DNA from 2 places in the Shewanella sp. SM68 genome. Region 2 is predicted to be linked to the other one. Evidence: riboswitches for the same ligand, from Rfam matches in the RefSeq annotation. Region 2 holds a riboswitch; the other holds the start of a gene.

Region 1 (12,482 bases), on a different contig from region 2:
TGTTTAGACACTTAGCTCCCGAATTGCTATTGAGCTTAGATAGATGGGGATACATGGCCATGGCGCTGGTTTATTCAGTAGTGCAATTACTGTTAGCCAGCCTGTACTTACACTATTTCAAACAAGGGCCGCTAGAGAAACTGTGGCGCCACCTCGCGTTTAAAAAATACACGGAATCACAAGAACACAAGCAAGCTTAAAAACACTGACACGAGATTGATACCAGATAATGACAAACAAAAAAACTACCAAAACGGGCAACAGCGCTTCACCTCAAACCAATCGCCCGCAAAAGAATCGAGCACAAAGCGGTCGCGCTCAGAACAGTCGCACAAAGAACAATCGCGCCCAAAGTAGCCGCACTCAAAAATCCAATACAGCCGCTTCAGGCTCAAGCCTTATGCCGCTGTTATTGGTGGTGATTTTTCTTGCTGGCTTAATCGGCGCAGCGCAGCAACATATGCTGCCAGTCGGGATTGCGGGCATGTACCTCACACTAAGCCTGCTCACCTTTATCGCCTATGCCATCGATAAATCCGCCGCTAAACGTAATAAATGGCGCACTAAAGAAAGCACATTACATCTGCTCGCCCTCATGGGCGGTTGGCCAGGCACTCTATTTGCCCAAAACCTGTTAAGACACAAGTCCATTAAAGCCTCATTTAGAAACGTCTTTTGGCTCACCGTTGTCGCTAACTTAGCCGTGCTGGGTTATGGCATAAAAACCGGCGCCGTAGATATGTTTATCTAATGCTCTTATTTAAGGGCTTTTATACAAAGGCCTTTATATGAGGCGCCTTATCTAAGAATCGCTATCTAAGGGTGGCACTCTAAGCAGCATGAGTCGCGGTATCGATCAACTGATCAACCACAGACAACGCCAACAGTGCTGACTGAGTGTCACCTTTTAGTTGCGCCGACACTGTCGCACCCTCTTTGAGTAAACCTATTGCTGCAACGAGAAATTGGGTCTTGGCTTCTGGCAAGCCCAATGCCGATACTTGCTGTTCAATTAAACTCGCCACTCGCAGTTTATGCAGGGCGCAGAGTTGGTGCACTGGATGGCTCGGCTCAGTAAATTCGGCGCTGACATTGATAAAAAAACAGCCGCGAAACTCACACAGTTGCGGCACTCTTTGATTAAACCAATCATCGAGCGCGATAAATAACCCACCAATGCCCTCCCGTCCCGCTGGCAATGCGTTCACTCGCTCGCTAAGCCATTGATAAAATACCTCATCACGATAGCGAACCACGGCTTCAACTAACTCATCTTTACTGGCAAAGTGGTGGTACAGAGTTTTTTTGGCGATCGCCGATTCCTGCAGAATCTGATTAATCCCCACCCCATGCACACTTTGAAAATAAAACAGTTTAAATGCGGTAATGACCAATTGCTGCCGTTTATCCGATGGCGTACCTGTCTGAATCTCAGTGCCCTGCATCAACTCATTCCTCTTCTTTGGTAAACATTCGTTAGCAAATTTTAGCTAACAAATATGAGTCCTATCTTCTCACGAGTAGACAAGTCAGTCTACTCGTGAGAATATCCACAGAGGTAGACAGATCTGTCTTCCTCGGTAACTAAATTAAGTTAATAGTGAAATCAAGAGTGAACACGGAACACCACAGCATGTTAGCGGCGATGGTTTGCTGAACATTCACGTCCACAATTCATGATCAAAATAAGGGCTTAACACAAGCCATTAATGGGAGAAAAGATGCAAAGAATCATTCCACAGAATCTAAAGATGGCCTTGCTCGCAGGGTGTGGAGCCACTTTGTGTATCAGTAGTTTAGCGACGCTTGAACAGCTAACACCGCAAACCATTTGGTTGATGGCCCCCTTTGGTGCCACTATGGTGTTGTTGTTTGCCTTGCCAGAAAGTCCACTCGCTCAACCGAGAAACATTCTCTGCGGCCACTTACTCACGAGTTTGGTTGGACTGATAATTCTAAATACTTTAGGAGTCTCCCCGCTAGCCTTAGGGCTTGCGGTCGGATTAGGCATAGCGGTTATGATGCTAACCCATACTGTGCATCCACCAGCGGGAGCGAATCCTCTGGTCGTTATGCTCACGGCGCAGCACTGGGATTTTCTGTATATGCCCGTCGCCAGTGGTGTTGCGCTCATTCTGGCTTTTGGTTGGCTATATCACAACTTACTTTGCCGCCGGCAATACCCACAAAAGTGGTTTTAATCATTCATCACCAATAAAAAAGGGCAATTTAAAATTGCCCTACACTTTCTCTAAAATGCAAAATTGGCTGTCACTTTGCCTTTAGAACCAGCTCAACGCGATACTGATAATCACGCCAGTGATCATCAATTGCATTAAACAAAAGCCCATAATATCCCGCGCTTTTAAGCCTGCAATCGCCAGCACGGGCAGTGCCCAGAAAGGTTGAATCAAATTAGTCCACGCATCTCCCCAAGCAACGGCCATTGCGACCCGAGCGACATCTGCACCTAAAGCCTGTGCGGCGGGTAACATAATCGGTGCCTGCACCGCCCATTGGCCACCTCCCGATGGCACAAAAATATTCACAATTCCTGCACTGATAAAGCTCCAAAATGGCAGGCTCTCGGCGCTAGCGATGGCCACAAAACCTTCCGAAATACTTTGGGCTAAACCCGATTGCACCATCACAGCCATAATGCCCGCATAAAAGGGAAATTGGATAACAATACCTGCGCCGCCCTTAATGGCCTCATTCAAACTGGTTAATAAACTGCGTGGTGTTTGATGTAAAAGGATGGCGAGGAACAGGAATAAGAAGTTCACTAAATTGAGGTTTAAGCTGCCGCCCTGCACCCAAAAGTAATAACCTAAGTATACAAGCCCAGCGCCACCGACGCTCCAGCCGAGTAAACGGCTATTTTCTAACTTATCCGCAGGACGGCTTTCAGGCTGACGCTCGCTCATATTTGCAGAGTTAAGCTCTAACGCCGAAGAATCAAGTTCAGCGTCTTTGTCATCAAGGGCGCTTGGGTCGACATAAACACTGTCTTTTTCTTCTGGCAGCATAAAGCGATTTACTAAGGGCATGACCACAAACAGAATTGCCACTAACAATAAATTATAACTCGCGAAAATGGTGTCACTGGTGGGGATGATACCGATTTGCGATTCAGAGAAATGCCCCACCGTCGCTATGGTTAATGGGATCGAACCCGCAAGCCCACCATGCCAAACCACAAAGCCGGAATAGGCGCTGGCGACCAGCAGCCGATAATCCACTTTTACTTTGCGAGCTAAGGCTTGGGCAAATAACGCGCCCACCACTAGCCCAAAACCCCAGTTAATCCAACTGGCGGCCAGTGACACCAAAGTCACTAAAATAATGGCTTGTGGTGCCGACTTAGCCAATCCAGCAATGGCATCGAGCAGCTTTTTAATCGGCGGGGAGCTTGCCAACATAAATCCTGCCACCAGCACTAACAGCATCTGCATCGAAAAACTTAACAGCGTCCAAAAGCCATCACCCCAATAATTGATGACTTCCAGCGGGGTTTTATGTTCGGCAACCACAGCAGCAATTAATACGACTAAGGTAAGTAAAAGCACGAAAATATAAGGATCGGGTAGATATCGGTCGACGAGTTTGACCAGAGGTTTTGCCGCTTTGTTTAACATAGACTTTCCTTGTTTATTATCTGAACTAAAACGTCAACACGCCCTAGTTCTTATTTGTTTTTATTGAATTTTTATTGAGTCTTAAGCCCACAGATTAAGCGATCTCTAAAGCAGGATAAAGTCTTGAGGGAGTTTTTAACGGTTTGAACTGGTAGCACCAGATATCCAGCTCAACGCACACGCGAGTGCCGATAGCATCTGATGCTAAAAAACTGATAATATGGCAAAAATTAACTAAGGTGCTCTTTATATGAAAATGTTACTTGCCGTTGTGGTGATTGCTGGGGTGATTTTTTACTTCTTTACCTCGATGAACGGCCAAAAAGCCGCCCAAGAAAATATCCGTTTAGGCAATGAGTTTTTAACACAAAACAAAACCAAAGAAGGTGTGATCACCACAGCTTCAGGTTTGCAATATCAAGTATTAACTCAGGGCGATGGCACAGTTCATCCTAAAGCCAGCGATACAGTGACAGTCCATTATCATGGCACTTTGATTGACGGTACTGTGTTTGACAGTTCGGTTGATCGCGGCGAACCCATCGCATTTCCGCTTAATCGGGTGATTAAAGGTTGGACTGAGGGCGTACAGCTTATGGTTGTTGGCGATAAAATGCGGTTTTTTATTCCCAGTGAACTCGCCTACGGTAACCGTAGCACGGGCAAGATTGGTGGTGGTTCTGTGTTAATTTTTGATGTGGAACTGCTTAAGATTGATTAAATCAGTCTTCAATGAGTCTGTCTTAACGCATTCGGCTGTATTCATAAAAAAACCTAACGCTTAATAAAGAAAAAAGCCCTGAATCTTCGCAGGGCTTTATTTTTTAACCAATAATATCAAAATTTTGGATAATTACTGGCAGGTTGCCGCGCCAATATCAACCCATACTGCTGCAACACCCGGTACATCACCTTTAGTCCAGTAACTCGCCTTCCAAACACGACCGTTATAGCGAGTAGTTTGACCGCCGTTATACACCACACCCGCATCCCAACCGAGATCAACTTGGCTGAGTAGCTGCCATTGGTCTGCGGTGCGAGATGGCGTATTGCCCTGAGTCCAATACTTTGCTTTCCATACCAACTGACTATGACTCACAGTATTACCCGTGTTGTATACCACACTGGTTTGCCAAGCAGGATAGTTACCGGCATTGGGATCGGTTGCATCGCACCCACCACCAACCACTTTTGGCGTCACAGTCAGATTAGTCGATGCGCTTGCATCTAAGGCACCATCGGAAACCAACACGCTCAAACCATAGAGGGTCGCTTCGGTAACATTGGGGCCAGTAACCACTAACGTGGCACTATTTTGCCCGGTTGCCGACACGCCTGCGGGCACAGTCCAAGCGTAGGTTAAGGCATCACCATCTGCATCGGAGGCACTCGCTACTATACTGACGGTTTTACCCGCTTCAACTGTCGCAGTCGGAGCCAGAGTCACTACAGGTGCTTGGTTCGGTGTATCTGCCTTATTGGTTACTGTCACTGAATCTGTGGCAGATAACCCTTCAGGATCGGTGACTTTAAGGCTAAAACCATAGACGACATCGGCAGATGTTGCACCCAATTGAATCGCCGCATTCGCCATATCCGCGTTTGCGATGGTAATAGTTGGGCCAGACACTTGCGTCCAAAGATACGTCAGCGCGTTATTCTCAGGATCGCGCGAACCGCTACCATTGAGCGTCACATCGGCGGGACCGGTGACATTCACATCCGCGCCAGCATTGGCAATGGGCGCTTTATTCACTGGCGGAGTGGTGCCTTCACCATGACCTAAACCTTCGTGCATGGCATTCAGAATGTCACCATTATCGGCATCAAGTTCCCACGCAAAAAGCCCACCAAGTTGATTAGAAAGCACATATTGCCCCTTGGCTTTAACTGAACGAGCATCATCGAAAGTGATTAAATCGCCAGTAGATGCCTTGAACAAAGATGGCGCCTCAGCTGTTTCGTCGTAACTGTAAGTCCAACCACTTCCCATATAGTCGTTCGCTATCTGACGATAATCCACCACACCAGCTTCCCAAGTACCTTTCACTTTGCCCGTTGCCGTCCCCGTGAAAGGATTATTACCACTGTAGCCATTAACACCTGTCCAGCCGCGGCCATACATAGCGGCACCGACCACAATTTTCCCTGGGGTCACACCTTGGCCTAACAGCGCATTAACGCCATTAGCTGTGGTGTAACGGGTATTGGGATCCCAACTCGCTTCATACAGATTGGTTTGATGGCCGAGTTCAGTATTAGTCCAACCACCATTAAAGTCGTAACTCATCAAGAAGATGTAATCCATGTACTGCTGAGCAGCCTGATAATCGACTTTTTGAATTTTATCGTCACCAGCGCTAATGGCTGAGGTCAGCTCATAGGTACGACCCGTTTCGGCGCTTAGTTCATCAAGCATCGCCCGCAGTTCACGCATCAGAGTCACATAGGTTTCACCGTCATTGGCATTACCTAAATTTGGGTTAGCGCCATTCCCCCCTGGAAATTCCCAGTCGATATCAACGCCATCGAAGAATTTCCATGTCTGTAGAAACTCTTTCACCGAAGCGACAAAGATATCGCGCTTGGCTTTATCACCGAAGAAAAAGAAGGGATCCGAGAGGGTCCAACCACCGACCGAAGGTAAAATCTTCAAATCTGGATGTGCTTGCTTAAGTGCCATCAATTGACCGAAGTTACCTTTGTAAGGATCTGAATGCTCACTCACTCCCGCCTGCGGTATTTGAATCGCCGCCCAAGGATCGTGAATCGCAACTTTAAAATCACCACGACCACTACAAGCACGTTGCAACGCTTCGAAACTGCCTTCGATTTCTTTCAAGCTATCATTGATGCCATTACCACCACAAATTGGGGTAAAGCCATATAAAATATGGGTTAAGTTTTGCGCAGGTATCTTATCGACCGGGAATTTACGACCGTATACGCCCCATTCGACAAAGTAACCTCCCACCACTTTGCCTGATTTATTAGCATAGGGACGGTTGTTTTCTTTTAGGGGAGCATTGAGTGGCACTAAATGGCTGCCGTCAGTATCAGCCACGAGGATTTGTTTAGCATCACTCGCCGTACAACCATCGCTGTTACACAGTTGTACTTGCATCTGATAACGGCCGCCCTTGTTCACCTTAAAGTTAGCGATTCCCGACGCGCCAGATGGGCCTTCCCAAACCACATTGCCGTTGAGCAACACTTGGGCTTTATTGCCCACATCGCCACTCCAAAGGTTCCAACTGACGGAGACATCGGCGGCATCTTTCACCGTAACTAATTGATTGTAAGCGGTAGCCGCTTGATTCACTTCAATAATAGCGAACTTAGTTTCGCCCCAACCTAAAGTCGGTTTACCGGGCGCCGCTGCATCAGCGCTGGCACTGATGGTAGATGCCAGCGCTGATGCCACTAGCAAGGCTGATGTTGAAATTTGAGTCTTGAACATGAGATATCCCTATTGAATTTTTATATGAATCAATAAGGCAAACAAAGCGTAGACAGGAAACAGCACTCTCTTAAAACCATGCAAAACGACTGACAACTGCACGAAGAAAAACCTGTGGTATCCCCGCTATCATAGGTACAGACGAACCCTTAGACCGGAGGCTTTGCGTCCCAGTTTTTCAACTGGTTTGCCTTTTACACACAATGACAACGTTGTCATTGCAAATATCAGCATAAGCGTAAGCGCAATAAAATTGCAACAAAATATTATCAACTGTGTTATTGGCTAAAATCGTAAATAGAACTAGGCATCTGATAAGAAAGGAATTATGCAAATTAAACTATCGCTAATATTTACTTTGGGTAATGAGGATCATCTGAATACTTTAAGAATAAAAAAACAGGACTCGATATGCCAAAGGCATCATAAGTCCTGCTTTATATTTCACAATTTACGTCGCTTATGCAGCTAAACCTCAATCACTAAACATTCATGGCGCAAACCATTGTCGAGCAACATGATGATCCTTATGCGCGGGGCATTTATGATCCTTATGCACGAGGATAGTCCCTTGCGAGCATCACAGATAAACCGCGGCAAACCAAGGTTTCCATATCATCGACACGATTGATTTTCATCTCAGCTAAGGGCGCGCTCAATGCCATTTGCTTTAAGCTTTCGAGGCAGCCTTTGTAGTAAGGAGCGCTATTCATCATACCGCCAGCAAGCCAAATTCGATTGGGATTAAATAAATTAACCGCCCACGCTAATCCCATGCCGAGATAACTGCCCGCGCGATATAAATCATCCTGAGTGGAGATTTTGCGGCTGCGCACTGAATCGCCACTGGCCAGTTGCTCTAAACTAAACTCACCAGATTCTGTCATCACGCGACAAGGCCCCAACTCCCCCGCCACGCCCGTCGCTCCCGTAAAGACTTGTCCATTAAAGGCAATAGACATACCGATCCCAGTGCCGCACATGACCAATAACTCACAGGCATATTTCGCATCACAAGTCGCTTGCATACCCGCATCGATATCGTTGCAGATAAACTTAAGCTCACCCTGGGTTTTGACTGTATCGAAGCTCAATCCATTGAGTCCAGGTAAAGATTTACAAGAAACCAAACGATTATTTTGTACCAGTCCAGGTACGGCAATCGCTAGTTGGTAATGCTGTAAATCATAATCACGTTCAAACGCCGCAATTTGATTATTTAACTCTTCAATTTTAAAACCTTCACCTGTGGGGATTTTATATTGTTCTGTATGTCCCGCGAGCTGAAGTTCGAACAGGGCTTTGGTACCGCCCACATCTATTGTTAGTATTTGCATCGCTTACTCCACTGATACATGTGCCCCACTCTGACCCCGAGTAGAGATGGCAAATGTTAGCATAGGGTCCAAATGTTAGCGATTGAATAAAACTTAAGTTGCTAATTTTTAAGGAACAAGTCCTAATTAAAACATGACCAACCTTTTATTTAATTCACTTTTCATGCTCAAAATCACATAAATAAATTAACAACAAACTCCATAACCTCGAGCGTCTTACCTGCACAAATTCACGATTGTATACAAAATCCTTTATTCGCTACCCTTGCATCTAGCGCGCTAGACTTGCGATAATCCAAGCCGGTTAAAACTCAAATCAACATAAACCTACTCATCCTTAGGCGATCTTCGCCTACCGACTCGCATAGCATGCCAGTCTCTATTGGAGCCCTTATGTCACAATCAATCGCTAACCGTCTCGGTGCTATTCGTAACGAATTAACATCTGCTAATCTCGATGCTTTTATTATTCCCCGTGCCGACGAATATCTGGGCGAATATGTGCCAGCACATAACGAACGTTTGTACTGGGCAACCAACTTTACCGGTTCGGCGGGTATGGCTATCGTATTGAAAGATAAAGCCGCAATATTTACCGATGGCCGCTATACGGTTCAAGTTCGTTTACAAGTCGATGCCACACTTTTCAGTTATGAAAGCCTAACCGATACACCACAAATTGAGTGGTTATGTGACACGCTACCAGCAGGGTCTCGCGTTGGTTTCGATGCGCGCTTACACACCTTAGCTTGGTATGAAAATGCCAAAGCAACCTTAAATAAATCCCAAATCGAATTAGTTGCAGTTGAACAAAACCCTATCGATTTGCATTGGCAGAATCGGCCAGCACAGTCGAACGCGCCTATCACTTTGTTTAGCAACGAGAGTGCTGGTAAAACCAGCCTGCAAAAACGCATTGAAATTGGTGCATTAGTAAAAAAAGCCGGTGGTGATGTCGCCTTAATCGCCGCCTTAGATTCTTTCTGCTGGCTACTCAATATTCGCGGCAATGATGTACCACGCCTGCCCGTTGTACTCGGCAGTGCCCTGCTCCACGCCAATGGCGATATGCAGCTTTTCACCGATTTAAGCAAACTCCCAGAGGGCATTGAGGAGCATGTTGGTGCTGGCGTAAGCTTTAAGGACGAGGCATCTCTTGCCGATACACTCGCCAGCATGCAGGATGTAAAACTACTTGCCGATCCGAATTCTGCAAACGCTTGGGCACAAAACATTGCCCGTGAGGCAGGAGCAAAATTAATTGCTGGAATCGATCCTGTCGCTTTACCTAAAGCGCAGAAAAACGCCGCAGAACTGGCCGGCATGCGTGCCTGTCATATCCGCGATGGCGTCGCAGTGAGTCGATTCCTTGCATGGCTCGATGCCGAAGTGGCAGCCAATCGTATGCACGATGAAGGCACCCTTGCGGATAAATTGGAAAGCTTTCGCCTAGAAGATGAGCGTTACCGCGAGCCAAGTTTCGACACGATTTCAGCTGCCGGTCCTAATGCCGCTATGTGCCATTACAATCACAACAATGGCACACCAGCCATGATGACAATGGACAGCATCTACTTAGTGGATTCTGGCGCTCAGTATATTGATGGCACGACAGATGTGACCCGTACCATTGCGATAGGTGAAGTGACCGATGAGCATAAAAAAATGGTTACGCTGGTGCTAAAAGGTCATATTGCCCTCGACCAAGCTCGCTTCCCGAAAGGCACCTCAGGCCAGCAGCTCGATGCATTCGCCCGCCAATATTTATGGCAACATGGTTTTGATTACGATCACGGTACAGGCCATGGTGTGGGTCATTTTTTAAGTGTGCACGAAGGTCCGCAGCGCATAGGTAAAAATGTCAACGGTATCGCATTGATGCCCGGCATGGTGCTTTCCAACGAGCCGGGTTACTACCGCGCCGACGATTTCGGTATTCGCCTAGAAAACCTCGTCGTCGTTCAGCACTGTGAAGCACTTAAAGGGGCTGAGCGTGAAATGTATGAGTTCGATGCACTGACGATGATCCCTATGGATGCGCGCCTTATTGATAAGAGCCTGTTAACGCAAGCGGAAATAGACTGGTTTAATGCTTATCATCAGCAAGTCTTCAATACACTTTCTCCGTTAATGTCGGGTGATGAACTGGCTTGGTTAACTCAAGTGACTAAAGCAATTTAGCACTCCGCTGATAAGTAGCGATTTAAGTCGTTATATTAGTCACTTAGACACTATAAAATAGAACGCCCAAGGCAATTAGCATTGGGCGTTTTTTTAGCGCTATCTGTGTGTTTTAAAACCCACGCCTTATTTCAAAACCATGATTTCAAAACACGATTTAAAAACATGAGTCGCTAAACCATAGTAGGTTGTGCCATCGGCTGATAAGCATCATCCAGCGATGCTTTAGACAACACTTCAAAGTCCTGATGAATTTCAATAAAACAATCGACTAATTCAGGGTCGAAATGCTGACCTTTGCCTTCAATAATTAAGTCGATAGCCTCTTGGTGGCTAAAGGGCCGCTTATAACATCGGGGAGAAGTCAGCGCGTCATAAACATCAACTAGGGCCACTATCCTCGCCGAAAGTGGAATATCTTCACCTTTCAAACCAAGGGGATAACCACTACCATCCCACTTTTCATGGTGACCCGAGGCAATATCGCGACCCATCTGAATAAAAGTACATTGGGGCGCATATTCCAACAAACTGCGTAGCACTTGTCCCCCGATCACAGGATGAGCTTTAATTTGCTCAAACTCCTGCGGCGTTAATTTACCCGGTTTAAGCAAAATCGCATCGGCAATACCGACTTTACCTATATCGTGCAAAATGGCCGACAAACTAATGTCTTGAATATAATCTTCGTTCAATTCTGCAGGAGGATTGGCGGCCAGTAGTCGCTGCGACGCAAGCATTTTCGAATACTGCCGCATACGTAGCAAATGCGCGCCCGTTTCGTTATCTCTGTATTCGGCGAGTTTAGCTAAGCCTAATACGGTAGCTTGGCGTGATGCTAAGGTTGAATCGAGTGCGTCAGCCAACTTACCTAATAAATAAGTGATGGTTAACGTCAACATAGCATTGGTCACGATAAAATTGACCACGACAACGGCCCAAATACCGACACTATAACCTTGGGTTTCAGGCCAATTGAGCCAATTAAAATGATAGGCAAAACCAATCAATACCAAACTTAGCCCATTCAAACACTGGGCATATAAGCTGGCTCGATTGCCTAAAAAAATACCGACTAACGGCGGGAAAATAAATAACCAGAAAAAACCAGCTCCCGAAGGGCCAATCGCAATTAAAAAACCGATGCCGATAGCAAAACCCAGCAAGCAGCCACAGCCAAAACGCGTACTATCAGCAAGCTTAGGAAAATACAGTAAAAGCAGTAAAAACAGATAAGCCAGCGTATCAAATACCACCATAAACCAGAGATCAGCGATGATGCATAAATACACACTAGTGATATATACAGGCACGCAGAGAATCGCTAGAAAGCCAAATAAACGTTCAAAGATCAAACGTCGCCAATGTGGCAGTGCCGCCGCTGTTCCCAAGGACGCTGTGGCTAATTTAGTTACACCACGCCTAAGTGATATCGCCATGGGAAGTTCCTCTTATGTAGCATTCCCGCTGTGAGCTAATGAAGTAGAAGAGCAAAATCAAGATACACCGCTGAAGCAAGGAGAAATAAGCCATCTTTTGTTGCCCATTAAAGAATAGACTAAGGCCAATAAGGCGCTCCATGAATACTGCGATATCAAGCCGAATCAACGACATTAGTCCAATATCATCGAACATAATTTATATTTAAGATGAATGACAAATACCCACTCAAGACATAAAAGAATAACCCTATACAAAATACTAGAATTAACGATTTAACAGGATAAACGCTCGTTTAACATCATATTCTCACTACTTAAAAACTTTATATATTGCAATAGCTTATAAATACGACGAACGATTGATTTTCACTAGTCAGCCATGAGAAACCGCTCTCCTATACCCACACAAAAATGATACTCTTAT
Region 2 (12,482 bases):
GATCCGCAGGCTATGTGGGACTTTTGGTCATTGAATCCTGAAGCTATGCATCAAGTGACCATTTTGATGTCGGATCGTGGTATTCCGGCGAACTACCGTCAAATGCACGGTTATGGTTCACACACTTTCTCGCTGTGGAATGCCAAGGGCGAGCGTTTCTGGGTAAAGTTCCACTTTAAATCGCAGCAAGGCGTGGTCAACTTAACTAATGAACAGGCTGATAAATTAAAAGGGATTGATCCCGATTCATCGCAGCGCGATATGGTGGTTGCTATTACTGATGGTAACTTCCCGCGTTGGACGGTTAATGTGCAGATTATGCCTGAGGCGGATGCCAATACTTACCATATCAATCCATTTGATTTAACTAAGGTTTGGCCGCATAGCGACTATCCATTACTTGAGATTGGTGTATTAGAGCTGAATCGTCTGCCACAAAACTACTTTGCTGAAGTTGAGCAAGTGGCATTGGCACCTAGTAATTTGGTCCCAGGCGTCGGGGCTTCACCAGACAAGATGTTACAAGCGCGTTTATTTGCCTACGCCGATGCGCAGCGTTACCGCATTGGTGCTAACTACAACCAATTGCCAGTAAACTGCCCGCATGCCGCTAAGGCAAATCACCATCAACGTGCAGGTGCGATGGCGGGCACACAATGCCCTTACCATGGCAGTCAAACTGGTGGCGACGCTTCGGCAAACTATGGCCCGAACAGCACTGCTGATGCCTTGGTTGAGCCAGTAAACTTTAGCGAACCACCATTGCGTTTAGAAGGTGAAGCGGCGCGTTACAGTCGTTATAACCAAGACGATTATACCCAAGCGGGTAATTTGTATTGCATCTTCTCTGAAGCTGAGAAAGCGCGCCTAGTGGCAACAATTTCGGGTTCATTAAGTCAAGCGAGTTTAGATGTGCAGCAACGTATGGTGGCGCATTTTACTCAAGCCGATGCGGATTATGGACAACGTATTAAACTGGCATTAGGTCTTTAAACTGTTGCTGTTGCGAATATTTGAATAAATAGTAGAAACGATAAAACTGAGTAGAAAGCCTCTACTCAGTTTTTATTATCAGCGACAACAATATTAACATTCTCGTTAATGTGCTCTTAGGCCGCGATGAGTGCCGCGTTAGGGCTATTTAGCTGCTTTAACAATCCAAACGCTTGCTGCATTTTATCCTCGGTTACGATAAATCCTATAAATTTTTCATCCACGTCGAATGCTTTAATACAGCTTCCTTGAGCATCAATATCGACTTGCCAGCGATGGACGCCATTGACTGTTATACCGCTGAGCTGGATAGGTAACAGTGGCGTTTTCACTTTAATGAGCATGGCGGGAAAATTCACTGCTGTCGGTTGGTTCAGTAATGTGTTCGCCAGCGCATTGGCGCTCAGTAACGCAGGTTGCAAATAGGCCCTATTTTGGCCGTTGATTTGGGCGCAATCACCTAGCGCATAAATATGGGCATCGTTGGTTTGTAAGCATTCGTTAACGACGATACCTTTATTGACTTCTAGCCCCGCATGCTGGGCAAGTTGACTGTTAGGGATCAGTCCGGCTGCACAGATAACCGCATCACAAATAAACCGCTGGTCATTATCTAGGCACACAGAGATACTGCCATCTTGGTGCTGCAGTTGGCTGACTCGGGTTTGCAATTGCACTGTGATGTTATGCTGCGTTAGTACAGCGGTCAGTTTGTGGCTTAACATTTCGGGTAGCATATTCGGCATTAAGCTCGCTTGTGGATCGACCAAAAACACTTGCTTACCCGCAGTTGCTAAGTCCATTGCCAGTTCAACTCCGACCAAACCCGCACCGATAACTAGTACTCTCCTCGCGCCATGGATGTCTGCTTCGCAGGCCTGATACTCCATTAAGCTGTTAACTGTGTGGATGATATCGACGCCATCCCCCTCTATAGGCGGAATAAAGGGTCGTGCACCTGTGGCAAGCACTAATTTTTCGTACGCAATTTCGCGTCCTTGATGGCAACAGACTACCTGACGAACTTTATCTATTTTTATGACTTCACAGTGATTTATCACGTCAATTTGTTGTTCATGTGCAAATTCAGTCGCGGTCAATTTTATGAGGTCTGACGCCATTTTTTTAAGGCTAAACACATGGCTTAAATCTGGTTTATGGTATTCGTCACCAGAGTCGGCTGTGATGACTGTAATCGGTTGTTCGCGGTTTAAACGTCGCAGTGTTTTGACTAGCTGATATGCCGCGAATCCACTGCCGATAATGACGATAGGTTTAGACATTAGTCACCTCATTTTTTATGACAGCGAAAACGCTTTTACCTAGGCCACATTCGGGACAGAGGAAGTCTTCGGCCACTTGAGTCCAAGGTGTGCCAGCAATGACATCTTGATTAGGTTCTCCTTTTTCAGGGTCGTAAACCCATTGGCAAACGGTGCAAATCATTGATTGTGTATCATTTAATTCGCACGCTTTTGTTGCAATAGGTGCAGTCATAGGGACGTTATTAGTAGCAGTATTTTCAGCTATTTGACTGGCTGTGGTGGCTTGGCTAGGTTTTGACATGACTTGATTAATGATAGAGCGACTATTCGCGCTATCGAGGGGACGCAATGCCCATTCTCGCGCGATTCGCTGGCCGTGCTGACGGCATTCTTGCATCGCATCTCGATCGGGACGCCATTTGACTTTTAATCCCACCGAGGTTTCAAAACCAGCATCCATCAAACGAGTGTGAATTCTATCGACTGCGCCGCCATTCCAGCCATAACTACCAAAAGCTGCCGCCTTTTTATTGCGAAAACGCAGGCCCGTAATTTCTTCAAGCATGGCGGCAATTTTAGGCATCATCACATTATTCATGGTGGATGAGCCGACTAAAATACCTTTTGACCTAAATGCCTGTGCAAGGATTTCGTTTTTATCATGACGTGCGACGTTATACACTTTTACTGCTACATTGGGGTCAACATCATGAATACCTTGAGCAATACCGTCGGCCATCATGCGAGTATTATTGGACATAGAGTCGTAGAAAATCGTGATGCGGTCTTCTTGATAAGCGTCGGCCCAAGCTAAATATTTGTGAATAATTTGGGCAGGATTATCACGCCACACAATGCCGTGTGAAGTTGCGATCATATCTACAGGTAAATTAAAGCTTAATACTTCGTGAATTTTAGCCGTTACTAGGCTGCTAAAGGGCGTTAAAATGTTTGAGTAGTACCGTAGGCATTGCTCCATTAATTCATTTTGATCAACCTCATCATTGAATAAATGTTCATCGCAATAGTGCTGGCCAAAGGCATCGTTACTGAATAAAACCGCATCTTCGGTGAGGTATGTCATCATGCTATCTGGCCAATGCAACATAGGTGCTTCGATAAATATCAGTTGCTTACCATTGCCTATTGCTAAACTATCACCTGTCTTTACGGTAATGAAATTCCATTCTGGGTGGTGGTGATGTCCTACAATGGAGTCGACCGCATTTTCACTGCAGTAAATTGGTGTGTTAGGAATTTTGGCCATTAATGCAGTCAGGGCGCCTGAGTGGTCTTCCTCTGCATGGTTCATCACAATATAGTCTATGTCGGTTAAATTAATTTCAGCTTCAAGATTTTGTAAGAATTGCTGGCTAAACCGATGATCAACTGTATCAATTAACACGGTTTTTTCTTCACGGATAAGGTAGCTATTGTAGCTTGTGCCTTTAGTTATCTTGTACTCAGTACCATGAAAATCTTGCACTTCCCAATCGCGTTGACCCACCCAGTGGATATTGTTTTTTACATGAATAGTCATAAATACACCTGTGATAATTAATAATGAATGCGCTACGTAAATCTTGCTTATTTAGTTAAATCTCTTATTGCACTCACCATGCCAATATTTTAAGGTTTTGATTTTTATTGGTATTAGCGTATTTCAACATTTTAAATCACTTGCTGATGTCATAATGACAATTTGATATTAGTCAAATTGACATTACACTGTTGTCAATATGACTTTATTTGACTGTGGATGTGCTATGAGTGCCCATGCTGATTTAACTCAGTTAGCCTTAGATTTAACTGTCGGCGTGTCGACGCAAGACAGATTTGAGCGTTTGTTGGCAGTGGTCAGGCGGCGTGTCAATTGTGATGCTGCGGCATTATTGGCATTTCGGGAGCAGCAATTTGTCCCCTTGGCGATAGATGGGCTCTTTGCCGAAGTGTTAGGGCGGCGCTTTCAAATTAGTGAACATCCGAGATTAGAGGCTATCGCCCGTGCTGGCGATGTGGTTCGTTTCCCGGCCGACAGTGAACTTCCTGATCCGTATGATGGTTTAATTCCACATCATAGTGCGAACTTACATGTACATGCTTGCATTGGTTTACCACTAATCGCGAACGATCGCTTAATTGGGGCGCTCACCATTGATGGTTTCAACCCTCATCAGTTTGATGATTTTAGTGATAGCGAGTTGCGTGTGATCAGCGCACTGGCCGCAGCCAGTCTTAATACTGCGTTATTGATGCAACAGCTAGAATCCCAAGTTGTTGAAGTTTCCAATGGAACTGAGGTGCTCAATCGTCCTGCTAGTCAGCAGGAGATCATAGGGCAATCCACACAGATCCAATCGCTAAAGCAGCAGATAAGTGCCGTGGCAGGCACTGATTTATCGGTATTAATTACCGGCGAAACTGGCGTGGGTAAGGAGTTAGTGGCCGCGGCGATACATAATCAATCGACCAGAGCCGATAAATCACTTATCTATTTGAACTGCGCAGCACTGCCTGAGTCCGTCGCCGAAAGCGAGTTATTTGGGCATGTAAAAGGGGCATTTACGGGGGCAATCAGTCATAGGCAAGGCAAGTTTGAACTCGCTGACAAGGGGACCTTGTTTTTAGATGAAATAGGGGAGCTTCCCTTGGGGCTGCAAGCTAAGTTATTGAGGGTTTTACAATACGGTGAATTACAGCGAGTGGGCAGTGATAAGAGCCTAAAAGTTAATACTCGGATTATTGCCGCCACTAATCGAATTTTGCACCAAGAGGCAACGGAAGGGCGCTTTCGTTTCGATCTTTACCATAGGTTGAGCGTATTTCCTATCCACGTAGCACCATTAAGAGAGCGTGGGCAAGATATTGTTATGCTGACAGGTTTTTTTCTTGAACGTTGTAAAGCGAAGTTAGGACTCACCCATATCAATATCACACCCGCAGCGCAGCAGTTATTAGAGCAATACACGTGGCCGGGTAATGTGCGTGAGCTAGAGCATTCGATACACAGGGCTGCGGTGTTGGCGAAAGCCGAGCTAAAAACGGCTTACATCAGCTTAAGTAATAAACATTTTCAGCTCGATTCTTTGATGAATCAAGCACACAGAACAGTTGACGAAGATAGACCATCAGATGCCGCAACGCCAGCCAGTGAATTAGCATTTAGGTCTGAGTCGGCCTGTCGTGAGGGACAATCGCAAGATAATTCCAGTGTTATGCTGGGGCTTAAGGCTGCGACTGAGAGATATCAGCGTCAACTTATTCGCCAAGTTTTAGCCGCGAATCAACAAAATTGGGCTGCGTGTGCAAGAATATTGCAAATCGATACAGGTAATTTGCACCGACTTGCAAAACGGTTAGGTTTAAAAGAATGAAATATTGCGTGAAGAAATTTTATTCTGCAGCAAAACCCCTGCCTCGATTCTTAGAAGAACAGTGTTGCTACGCCTAAGAGTGCGAACAATACGGCGCAGCCACGGTGTATCCACAACATAGGTAATTTTTCGGCGCTGAAGTGGCCTGCGATCACTACGGGTACGTTAGCAAGCAGCATGCCTAAGGTTGTGCCTGCAACCACCATAGTTAATGAATCGTATTTTGCGGCTAATACCACAGTTGCGATTTGTGTTTTATCCCCCATTTCGGCGATAAAAAACAGGATAAAGGTGGCGAGAAAGGGGCCCATTTTATAGAAACGGCTCTCTTCTGCATCGACTTTATCGGGGATTAACACCCAAAGAGCGATCGCGAAGAAGGACGCAGCCACTAAATAACGTGCAAGATCTGGGCTTACCCAGTTAATGGCCCATTGACCAATCCAAGCTGCGGCAAAATGGTTAAATAATGTCGACAGCAAAATACCTAAAATAATGGCAGTTTTATTTTTAAATCTTGCGGCGAGGATTAGTGCAAGCAATTGAGTTTTATCACCAATTTCGGCGATAGCAACCGTAAAGGTTGAGGCAAGTAGGGCTTCCAAGTGTGATCCTTTAGGGGTGGTTATGACATAAGCACAATAAACCGTCCACCCCTAGGTGCGGTCATTGTGCTCAGGTCTTGCTGGGCAAATCTATGATTTGCTGTGAACACCATGGCATGTTGCCAAGTATGTTGATGTTCACCCTAGATGACGATGGCTCGAAATCCAGTTAGCTACTCCCCCGAAGCGAGGTGGGCATTATACCTAGGTAAGATTTAGTTTCAAGCACGAGTTTATAACAGTAGGTGCTGATAAATGTTTGACGGGTGTCAGAAAAATACCGATCCACATTCTGTAACTTAATGAATATAAATGAATTATTTTTTGACAACGTTGTCTTTTGTTGCTAATTTAGCCAAGTCATTTCTACTTGGTTACATACTGTTAACTCGTAGTGACTCAATGATAACGACTGTATTTGGCAAACTAATTGAAAAGTTAGGACGCAAAGCTTCCGGTCTAAGGTTGTAAATGGATTTTTTAGTGAACTAAGATAGCGGAGTTGCCGCAGAATTCGATTTCTGTGAAAGATAAACGACTGCTGTTTAATGCTGTTGTTTGCCCAAATACCACTTTTATATCTAAGCCTATCATTATGTTTAGGATGATAGGCAATCAATGGAGTGCATTAAAGTGGCAAATCCTACTGTTTTTTCCCCTATTTCTAAATTGAGTTTATTGGCCGCGGCAGTAATGGCGACGAATGCGTTTGTGAGTATCTCTGCGCAGGCGCACGGTTATGTTGTGGCACCTGAATCGCGTTCATATGCCTGTAAAACAGGTAAAAATGCCAATTGTGGTGCGGTGCAATGGGAGCCACAAAGTGTTGAGGGGCCATCGGGTTTTCCTGAATCAGGTCCTGCTGATGGCAAATTGGCGAGTGCTGGCAATGGTGCTTTTTCACCTTTGGATGAACAAAGTCCGAGCCGTTGGGCAAAGACGGATATTAAAGCGGGCTGGAATAAGTTCAGTTGGCAGTTCACAGCAAATCATGTCACCCGTAATTGGCGTTACTATTTAACTCGCCAAGATTGGAACCCAAACCAAGCTTTGAGCCGAGCGAGCTTTGACTTAGCACCCTTTTGCGTAGTTGATGGTGGTATGGAACAGCCGCCTAAGTTAGTGACCCATGACTGCTACGTGCCAGAAGGTCGCAGTGGTTATCAAGTGATCTTGGCCGTGTGGGAAGTGGGAGATACGACGAATAGTTTCTACAATGCTATCGATGTGAACTTGGGCTCGGGTCCTGTTGTGCCGAGTGAATGGCAAGATGTGGGGGATATCAATCCGTCACTCAATCTAAAAGCAGGCGATAAAGTGATGACCCGGGTGTTTGACGCCAATGGTGAGCAAACGGCTAAGCAAACAGTCATTACCATTAGCGATGCGACTCAAGGTGATAAACAAAATTGGCCTTTCCTATTAGCAAGTGCGATTAATGCTCAGCAGTCCCAGTTAAAAGCGGGACAAAAAAATGCATCGGGTGTGATTGAGCCTGTGTATGGCAAAAATGACATTTTTACAGCGAAAAACTCAGGTATTGAGCGTGTCGAAGTCGGATTTGATTTAGCTCCTGCTCCGGGCAACAGCTTAGAAGTCACTTCACTTGCTGACGATTATCAAATTATCGATGGTGCGGCGAAGGTCAGCTTTGATGTAACCAGTAACGCTGAGATGCTAGTGTCAGCGTATTTGTTTAGCCATGATGGCACCGCGTCAGGTTTTGTGAGCCAAACTGTTAACAATACCAGCGCGAGCTTAGTGTTAGACGTCGTTGAGCCTAAAGCTGGGCATTATCATTTGCAGGTAAAAGCTGAGCCTAAACAAGGTGATGTTATTCAGCAGAACTTTGCTCTCTTCTTAAAGGATCAAGCTCCTGCACCAGAAGCTGATTTTGTATTCCCAGCAGGCGTGAAAGATTACGTTGCAGGTACTACAGTGTTACAGCCTAAAAATGGCAAAGTGTATCAATGTAAGCCATTCCCTTATAGCGGCTATTGCGTGCAGTGGTCGGCTTCTGCCACAGGATTTGAGCCAGGTGTTGGCGCTTCTTGGGCTATGGCGTGGACTGAGCTGTAAATTAACTTTTTGAGCTAACCTAGCTTCAAAAAGGTGTCATTGGGCTTAAACATATCCGTGTGTTTAAGCCCTTTTTGTCTGCATCGGATGGAAAAAGACTGGCTTTATTTTGATTCGAGCCTAATACAAGATTACAGGTATTCTCAACAAAGGTAGCGATTTTGTTGGCTTGTTTATTTTCGTTTATCACAGCGCTATTAAGTTGTTACCTTACCGTTTGCTACCCTTCTTTGTTCACAACTGGCTTGCCCACTGGGTTTGGCTCTGTTAATGTCCCAAACTATCTATTTAATCGATGCTTATATCGGTACATTAATTTGGGCTATCACAATTGAAAGTCATGCCATTTTTCAATAATCGATTTAGTTAGCCTCAATGGCTACTGGGTTGAAACATTCAAAAGCTATTGGGGCCAATTGATCTGCTAGGTCGAGATCTGATTGGATGCTTTAAGTGATGTGTCGCTTATTTCGATTTAAGACGCAAGGCTTTATCGGTTCAAATCTTACTCAAATAAAATAATAATTAATTATTGAACAGGACTATTGTGTGAATTCAAAAATGTTAGGCTCGATCGCCATCGTTGCCGGGACGGCCATTGGCGCAGGTATGTTAGCGTTACCTTTAGCCACAGCGGCTTTAGGTATTATCCCTGCTTTAGTGTTACTCGTCGTTATTTGGGGCGTGTCCGCCTATACCTCATTACTTATGCTCGAAATTAACTTACGCACTGGCGTGGGGGATAACGTGCATGCTATTACGGGTAAGTTACTGGGTAAAAAAGGTCAAATAATTCAAGGTGCTTCTTTCCTGAGTTTATTATTTGCCTTGACCGCGGCTTATCTCACCGGCGGCTCTTCGTTATTAGTGCTTAAAGCGAAGAACATGTTCGATATCGTGCTCGATAATCAAGTCGCAGTGTTGTTATTTACACTCGTGCTCGGTGGCTTTGCGGCGCTAGGTGTTGCTTGGGTCGATAAAGTTTCACGTTTCCTATTTTCGTTAATGATTCTATTGCTCGTGGTGGTGGTATTATTTTTATTGCCCGAAGTCAGTATTGCTAGCATGGCAACGGGTGCGATTGCCGAGTCGATGACCAGCAATTGGATGGCGGCAATTCCCGTGGTGTTTACTTCGTTTGGTTTCCACGTCTGTATCGCCACCTTAGTGCGTTATCTTGATGGCGATGCGGTATCACTGCGTAAGGTGTTGTTAATCGGCTCGACTATCCCACTTGCTTGTTATGTTCTGTGGTTATTGGTGACTTTAGGCACAGTAGGCGGATATGAGGTGAATAGTTTTGAAGGTTCACTACCTTCACTCGTCACGGCATTACAGGATATTGCTCATACGCCTTGGATCAGCAAATGTATTTCATTATTCGCTGATTTAGCCTTAGTGACCTCATTCCTCGGTGTGACCTTAAGTTTATATGACTTTATCGCCGAATTAACTCGCGCCAAAGAAACGTTTGCCGGCCGTATTCAAACTTGGTTACTGACCTTTATTCCGCCTGTTTTGTGTGCCTTGTATTTGCCTGAAGGCTTTGTGGCGGTACTGGGATTTGCGGCCGTACCATTGGTCGTGATGATCATCTTCTTGCCAATTGTTATGGCACTGCGTCAACGTCAGTCGCAGCTTGGGGGTTATCAAGTGTCTGGCGGATCTTTTGCGTTAGTCATTGCTGGCTTGTTAGGTGCCGTGATTGTGGGTGCTCAGCTATTTGTTGGGATCTAATTCATTGCAATAGGTGGTTTTTTTTAGCGAACGCGGCTGAGTAACTTTGATTAAATGTATTTGCTTTGTAAGCGAGTTTTTCAGAGTCTGTTATAGAGAGTGTCGCATGTGATAAAGTCAGGCCTCGGCCTGACTTTTTGCTTTTTAGGTTTTAAAGCAAGTGATGCTGGGTTTTAGCACAGTTATTTAAAATTAAAACAACGCTATTAAAACGAGAAAATGGCCCAGCTTGCGCGTGGCTTCATTCACATAAAACGGACTTAACACAATGAAAAAATGGTTACTCACAGTTGCCGTGGCCGCTAGTTTTGGCGCACAGGCTGACGAAGGTATGTGGCAGCCCCATCAACTGCCTGCTATGGCTGATGAGCTGAAAGCAAAAGGCCTTGAAATTGATGCAAAATCGATTTCTAAACTCACCGAATTCCCGATGAATGCAGTGATAAGCCTTGGCGGTTGCACTGCATCATTTGTATCGCCAAAGGGCCTAGTCGTGACTAACCATCACTGTGCCTATGGAGCGATTCAATACAACTCCACTCCTGAGAAAAATCTGCTGCAGGATGGTTTTTTAGCTAAGACCTTCGCCGATGAGTTACCTGCGACCCCTGGCTCACGTGTCTATGTGACTGAAGATGTCACTAATGTCACTGAGCGAGTTAAAAACGGGCTTGAAGGTAAAGTGGGCAGCGCCTTCTATCAAGGCGTTGAAAGCCAAGAGAAAGCCTTAGTTGCTGAATGTGAAAAAGAAGATGGTTACCGTTGCCAAGTGTATAGCTTTCACGGTGGTCTCGAATATTATCTGGTTAAACAACTGGAAATCCGTGATGTGCGTTTAGTCTATAACCCAGCCGCGAGCGTGGGTAAATACGGCGGCGACGTAGACAACTGGATGTGGCCACGTCACACAGGCGATTTTTCTTTCTACCGTGCTTATGTCTCTAAAGCGGGTAAACCCGCAGAGTTTAGTGCTGACAACGTGCCTTATGAGCCAAAAAGTTTCTTAAAAGTATCGGCTAAAGGTGTGAGCGAAGGTGATTTTGTGATGGTGGCAGGCTACCCAGGTCGCACCAACAGATATCGCACAGCCACTGAAGTTCAAAATGAGTTTGAGTGGGCTTATCCCGAAGGCAAAATGCTGCGTGAACGCTTTATTGAAATCATTAAAGAAACCGCGCCAGAGGGCAGCGACGAGCGTATTAAGTACGAGAGTCAAATTGCTGGCCTTGCAAATTACGCGAAAAACTTCACTTCTATGATCGAGTTTTACGGTAAATCAACCATGTTGGCCGACCGTAAAGCCCTCGAAGCTAAGCTTGCGGCGTGGATAGCCAAAGACAGCAGTCGTGAAGCGAAATACGGTAAAACCTTAGCGGAATTAGATGCCTTGATTGCCAAAGGCAAAACGCATCAAGAGCGTGACATGATCTTAAGCTATATAGGCAGTACGACTATGTTGCCGACGGCGCGCAGCTTATATCGCCTCGCGAACGAGAAACAACTGCCAGATATGCAGCGTGAACCTGGCTTCCAAGATCGTGATATGACACGTCTAAAAGCCAGCATGGAGCGTATCGACCGTCGTTATGCGCCAAGCGTTGATAAAGCGGTATTGCTCGACATGCTAAAACGCTACGCCGCACTGCCAGAAGATCAGCGCCTACCCGCATTGGATAAAGCCTTTGGTATCGATAAAAAGTTTAGTGAAGCTAAGCTTTCGAAAACCTTAGATAAAATGTACGCCAAAACTGAGTTAGGTAAGAAAGATGTTCGTCTGGCGTGGATGGATAAATCCGTTGCCGATTTTAAAGCCTCTAAAGATCCTTTCATTCAATTCGCTGTCGCTATGTATGACACAGATATGGCTGAAGAAAAGAAAGAAAAAGAATTAGCGGGTGAACTAATGAAGGTGCGTCCGCAATATATGGATGCCATTATTGCTTATAACCTAGAGCAGGGTAAGCCTGTGTATGCCGATGCTAACTCAAGCTTACGTGTCACAGTTGGCCATGTGAAAGGCTATTCGCCAAAAGACGGTTTAGTGGCCGTGCCATTCACTCGCCTTGAAGGCATAGTGCAAAAGGACACGGGTGTTGACCCATTCGATGCACCGAAGAAAGAGTTAGAGCTGATTAAGCAGAAGCAATATGGTGATTTCTATATGAAATCAATAGATTCTGTACCAGTAAACTTTTTATCAACTTTAGATACTACTGGCGGAAATTCTGGCTCACCGACCTTAAACGGCCGCGCTGAACTCGTCGGCCTATTGTTCGACGGTGTGTATGAAAGCATTATCGGCGGTTGGGCATTTGATAATGAAATTAACCGTTCTATTCATGTCGACAGCCGTTATATGCTGTGGGTAATGAAGTATTTAGATCATGCCGACAACCTATTAGCCGAGATGGAAATCGTTAAGTAATCCA

What was found. A riboswitch is a leader RNA that binds a small molecule or an ion and turns the genes downstream of it on or off. The one in region 2 is predicted to bind cyclic di-GMP.
Region 1: another riboswitch for cyclic di-GMP. It lies ahead of L5M40_RS16450 (glycosyl hydrolase family 18 protein); the one in region 2 lies ahead of gbpA (N-acetylglucosamine-binding protein GbpA).

The regions. Positions count from the first base shown of each region.
Region 1 is NZ_JAKKRU010000010.1:133,024-145,505, reverse strand. It holds gene L5M40_RS16480 (DUF418 domain-containing protein) at 1-200, shown strand, start outside; gene L5M40_RS16475 (DUF1294 domain-containing protein) at 230-751, shown strand; gene L5M40_RS16470 (TetR/AcrR family transcriptional regulator) at 831-1,445, opposite strand; gene L5M40_RS16465 (HPP family protein) at 1,722-2,201, shown strand; gene L5M40_RS16460 (short-chain fatty acid transporter) at 2,283-3,638, opposite strand; gene L5M40_RS16455 (FKBP-type peptidyl-prolyl cis-trans isomerase) at 3,889-4,359, shown strand; gene L5M40_RS16450 (glycosyl hydrolase family 18 protein) at 4,492-7,098, opposite strand; cyclic di-GMP riboswitch class I at 7,212-7,300, opposite strand; gene L5M40_RS16445 (ROK family protein) at 7,650-8,435, opposite strand; gene L5M40_RS16440 (aminopeptidase P family protein) at 8,829-10,616, shown strand; gene L5M40_RS16435 (HD-GYP domain-containing protein) at 10,790-12,055, opposite strand.
Region 2 is NZ_JAKKRU010000004.1:130,554-143,035, reverse strand. It holds gene katB (catalase KatB) at 1-993, shown strand, start outside; gene norW (NADH:flavorubredoxin reductase NorW) at 1,110-2,276, opposite strand; gene norV (anaerobic nitric oxide reductase flavorubredoxin) at 2,269-3,798, opposite strand; gene norR (nitric oxide reductase transcriptional regulator NorR) at 4,025-5,632, shown strand; gene L5M40_RS08595 (TMEM165/GDT1 family protein) at 5,683-6,237, opposite strand; cyclic di-GMP riboswitch class I at 6,648-6,747, shown strand; gene gbpA (N-acetylglucosamine-binding protein GbpA) at 6,871-8,316, shown strand; gene L5M40_RS08585 (aromatic amino acid transport family protein) at 8,878-10,053, shown strand; gene L5M40_RS08580 (S46 family peptidase) at 10,322-12,478, shown strand.